Regions from separate parts of the Weizmannia sp. FSL W8-1119 genome, predicted to be linked through region 2. Evidence: a T-box and tRNA genes for the amino acid it is inferred to sense, from the RefSeq annotation. Region 2 holds a T-box; the other holds one or more tRNA genes.
The links. A T-box is a leader RNA that pairs with one kind of tRNA and senses whether it is charged. The one in region 2 lies ahead of leuS (leucine--tRNA ligase), so its partner is inferred to be a tRNA-Leu.

Region 1 (2,451 bases), 2.0 Mb from region 2:
TGGTTCCGCATGGAAGGGCCATCGCTCAACGGATAAAAGCTACCCTGGGGATAACAGGCTGATCTCCCCCAAGAGTCCACATCGACGGGGAGGTTTGGCACCTCGATGTCGGCTCATCGCATCCTGGGGCTGTAGTCGGTCCCAAGGGTTGGGCTGTTCGCCCATTAAAGCGGTACGCGAGCTGGGTTCAGAACGTCGTGAGACAGTTCGGTCCCTATCCGTCGCGGGCGCAGGAAATTTGAGAGGAGCTGTCCTTAGTACGAGAGGACCGGGATGGACGCACCGCTGGTGTACCAGTTGTCTTGCCAAAGGCATCGCTGGGTAGCTATGTGCGGAAGGGATAAGTGCTGAAAGCATCTAAGCATGAAGCCCCCCTCAAGATGAGATTTCCCACAGTTTAACTGGTAAGATCCCTGAAAGATGATCAGGTTGATAGGTCCGGGGTGGAAGCGCGGTGACGCGTGCAGCTGACGGATACTAATCGATCGAGGACTTAACCAAATAGAAAAGCGAAGGTGCCTTGTTTAGCCCCGACAAGCGAATGTTCTGACCGGCATGGAGCCGTCTTTTGGCTCCGTGGCGGGCAGGTTATTCGACCTTGAGGGGCTAGGCACCGGAGCTGGACAATAGAAAAGCGGAAGCGCCTTGGTCATCGGCGTACGGATTTCGGAGCTTTCGACTGAGATAAAGGAAACACGGCGAGCCCCTAAAGGCGAGCCGATGCCCGCTTATCGTAGGGAGAAAGCGCAGAAATACGCTAGCCGATAGGCGCTGGAGCTAGACAATTTTCAAAGTTAGAAACCAAAGCTATTCTCCGTTTACAGTTTTTTCTCCCATCTGGTTTTCAGGGAACACATCCCAAAATAAAATACAGGTCCGGTGATGATGGCGGAAAGGTCACACCCGAATACATCCCGAACTCGGAAGTTAAGCTTTCCAGCGCCGATGGTAGTTGGGGGTTTCCCCCTGCGAGAGTAGGACGTTGCCGGGCCATAATACGGAGGATTAGCTCAGCTGGGAGAGCGTCTGCCTTACAAGCAGAGGGTCGGCGGTTCGATCCCGTCATCCTCCACCATAAATATGAGCCATTAGCTCAGTTGGTAGAGCATCTGACTTTTAATCAGAGGGTCGCAGGTTCGAATCCTGCATGGCTCATCATATTTAGCAGGAGATAAGAATTTCAGCCTGTTCAAAGTCGCCCTGAAATTCTTTGTTATCTGCATCTTTTGCGGAAGTAGTTCAGTGGTAGAACATCACCTTGCCAAGGTGGGGGTCGCGGGTTCGAATCCCGTCTTCCGCTCCATTTTTTTCTCTTGCCGGGGTGGCGGAATTGGCAGACGCACAGGACTTAAAATCCTGCGGTAGGTGACTACCGTACCGGTTCGACTCCGGTCCTCGGCACCATTCAATGTATGCGCCCATAGCTCAATTGGATAGAGCGTTTGACTACGGATCAAAAGGTTAGGGGTTCGACTCCTCTTGGGCGCGCCATATACGGGAAGTAGCTCAGCTTGGTAGAGCACATGGTTTGGGACCATGGGGTCGCAGGTTCGAATCCTGTCTTCCCGACCATTCAAATTCGGGGCCTTAGCTCAGCTGGGAGAGCGCCTGCTTTGCACGCAGGAGGTCAGCGGTTCGATCCCGCTAGGCTCCACCAAAGAAGCATTGACTTTTAAATAAATAGGTGCTATAATTTAAAAGTTGCTGTTTGAGATTGTTCCTTGAAAACTGGACAAAACGAAACGTCAAATTCTTTTTGAGCTTTTATCAAACATCTTTACTGAGAGTTTGATCCTGGCTCAGGACGAACGCTGGCGGCGTGCCTAATACATGCAAGTCGTGCGGACCTTTTAAAAGCTTGCTTTTAAAAGGTTAGCGGCGGACGGGTGAGTAACACGTGGGCAACCTGCCTGTAAGACTGGGATAACGCCGGGAAACCGGGGCTAATACCGGATAGTTTTTTCCTCCGCATGGAGGAAAAAGGAAAGGCGGCTTCGGCTGCCACTTACAGATGGGCCCGCGGCGCATTAGCTAGTTGGCGGGGTAATGGCCCACCAAGGCAACGATGCGTAGCCGACCTGAGAGGGTGATCGGCCACATTGGGACTGAGACACGGCCCAAACTCCTACGGGAGGCAGCAGTAGGGAATCTTCCGCAATGGACGAAAGTCTGACGGAGCAACGCCGCGTGAGTGAAGAAGGCCTTCGGGTCGTAAAACTCTGTTGCCGGGGAAGAACAAGTGCCGTTCGAACAGGGCGGCGCCTTGACGGTACCCGGCCAGAAAGCCACGGCTAACTACGTGCCAGCAGCCGCGGTAATACGTAGGTGGCAAGCGTTGTCCGGAATTATTGGGCGTAAAGCGCGCGCAGGCGGCTTCTTAAGTCTGATGTGAAATCTTGCGGCTCAACCGCAAGCGGTCATTGGAAACTGGGAGGCTTGAGTGCAGAAGAG
Region 2 (2,451 bases):
TAGTCGCGTTCGTCATGGGCCGGCACCGCCATGATTGCGCCTGTCCCGTAGCTCATTAATACATAATCGGCAATCCAGATTGGCATTTTTTCGCCGTTGGCAGGGTTCACGGCATACGCCCCTGTAAATACGCCGGTTTTTTCTTTCGCAAGGTCGGTCCGTTCGAGGTCGCTTTTTGACTGCACCTGGGCAATGTAAGCCTGGACCGCTTCGGCCTGCTCTTTCGTTTTAATTTTATCCACAAGCGGGTGTTCCGGCGCAAGCACGGCGTAGGTCGCCCCGAACAGCGTATCCGGGCGGGTCGTGAAGACGGTGAACGTTTCATTTGTGCCTTCAACCTGGAATGTCACTTCCGCCCCTTCCGAACGGCCGATCCAGTTGCGCTGCATATCCTTAATGCTTTCCGGCCAGTCCAGTTCCTCGAGGTCTTCAAGAAGGCGGTCCGCGTAGGCGGTAATTTTCAGCATCCACTGGCGCATCGGTTTGCGGATGACCGGATGCCCGCCGCGTTCGCTCTTGCCGTCAATGACTTCTTCGTTTGCAAGCACGGTTCCGAGCGCAGGGCACCAGTTGACCGGCACTTCATCAATATAAGCAAGCCCGTTTTTCCACAGCTGCAGAAAAATCCACTGCGTCCATTTATAATATTCCGGATCAGATGTGTTGATTTCCCTGTCCCAATCATAGGAAAACCCGAGCGCTTTGATCTGGCGGCGGAATGTATGGATATTTTGAATCGTGAAAGCAGCCGGATCATTGCCGGTATCAATCGCATACTGCTCAGCCGGAAGCCCGAATGCATCCCAGCCCATCGGATGGAGCACATTATACCCTTGCATCCGTTTCGCCCGCGAGATGATGTCGGTCGCCGTATATCCTTCCGGGTGTCCGACGTGGAGGCCCGCCCCCGACGGGTACGGAAACATATCCAGGCAGTAAAATTTTGGTTTATTTTCGTCTTCACCGGCACGGAACGTTTGATATTCTTCCCAGTAATGCTGCCATTTCTTTTCGATTTTCCGGTGGTCAAAACTCATGACAGACTCCTCCTTTTTTATGTATCGACATTGACAACAAAGCAACACAAAAAACCTCCCATCCCAGGAAAAAGGGACGAGAGGGTTCTCCCGCGGTACCACCCAAATTAGTGCAAGCACTCACTTTAAGTCCTTAACGCGGAATACGGCAAATACTAAAACGGGTTCATATTTGCAACTCAAAGGCGAGTTCACGGGGTTCCCTGATTGGCTTGCACCTCCCGCCAATTCTCTTGTTTCAGTGCCGCCGTTACTGCTCCTTGTCAACGTTCTTCTATCGTTTATTCAATTTATAACCTATTTTACAGAAATTCATTCCCGGTTTCAACATTATTTTCCTGCCACCTCAGAATACGGTTTTTTTGCGAGCGGGCGGTCATACAACAAGGCCAGTAAAAGGGAAACGGCGAGAAAGAAAATGAGCAATCCGAACAATGCCTTCATGCCGAATGCATCTGCGACAAACCCGCCTACAACAGGGCCAATCATTCTGCCGCATGTTGCGACACTGTTAATGATGCCCTGGTAAAACCCTTCCCGCCCTTTCGGCGAAAGCGTATTGGCAACTGCGGGCACAGCCGGCCAGACAAGCATTTCCCCGACCGTTAAAATGCCCATTGCCACTGCAAAACCGGGAAAATGCCCGGCAAAGGCAACGACAGCGAATGACAGCATAAAAATGGCCGTCCCAGCAACAATTTGCTGTTTGACTTCCGGCAAGAACCGCTTTAAAAACGGCAAAAGGAGCGGCTGGCCGAGCACGATGATCGCGCCGTTCAATGTCCAAAGAAAGCTGTACTTGTTCAGCGATATATGAAGCGTCTGCGTATAAGTGGAAATCGTAGCCGTCCATTGCGTGTACGCCGTCCATGCCAGGAAATAAGCAAAGCATAATATGATGAGGGATGCCACTTGCGCCCTTCCTGCACTTTTGGCAGAAACAGCGGCTGCTCCCGCATACCCAGCATGTTTTTCGGCAATATTCCGGTAGCCGAAGATGGCAATCGCCATAAAAACGAGAAAAAGTGCAAGATTCGCTGCAAAAATAAGGTCAATGGAATAAGAGGCAATCACACCTCCCAGCGCGGCACCGAGTGCAACCCCGATGTTGTTGGCGACATAGATGGCATTGAACGCTTTTCTCCCTCCGCCTTTCCAAGCCGCGCCCACCATTGCAAGGATCGCCGGGCCGATCATGCCGGAACCGAGCCCGATTGCGCCGAGGAAAAATACATAATCCGGCCAAGCGTGGTTCCATGTCAAGCCGGCAAGCGCAACGGCGGAAATCAGGCCGCCAAGCAGCACGGAACGATAACCCCCGATTTTATCATGCAAATAGCCGCCCAAAAGACTGCCGATGACGCTTGTAAAATGATTCAGCATGAGCACGAGCCCGGCGATAAACAGCGATTTG

Region 1: it has a tRNA-Leu gene. The T-box ahead of leuS (leucine--tRNA ligase) is inferred to sense a tRNA for this amino acid. The anticodon was not compared.

Annotation. Positions count from the first base shown of each region.
Region 1 is NZ_JBBOZL010000001.1:72,094-74,544, forward strand. Features, by position in the region: rRNA gene NSQ19_RS00340 (23S ribosomal RNA) at 1-501, shown strand, start outside; rRNA gene rrf (5S ribosomal RNA) at 876-991, shown strand; tRNA gene NSQ19_RS00350 (tRNA-Val) at 1,000-1,075, shown strand; tRNA gene NSQ19_RS00355 (tRNA-Lys) at 1,083-1,155, shown strand; tRNA gene NSQ19_RS00360 (tRNA-Gly) at 1,229-1,303, shown strand; tRNA gene NSQ19_RS00365 (tRNA-Leu) at 1,316-1,404, shown strand; tRNA gene NSQ19_RS00370 (tRNA-Arg) at 1,415-1,491, shown strand; tRNA gene NSQ19_RS00375 (tRNA-Pro) at 1,496-1,572, shown strand; tRNA gene NSQ19_RS00380 (tRNA-Ala) at 1,582-1,657, shown strand; rRNA gene NSQ19_RS00385 (16S ribosomal RNA) at 1,777-2,451, shown strand, end outside.
Region 2 is NZ_JBBOZL010000001.1:2,081,438-2,083,888, forward strand. Features, by position in the region: gene leuS (leucine--tRNA ligase) at 1-1,037, opposite strand, end outside; T-box leader at 1,107-1,313, opposite strand; gene NSQ19_RS10220 (MDR family MFS transporter) at 1,368-2,451, opposite strand, start outside.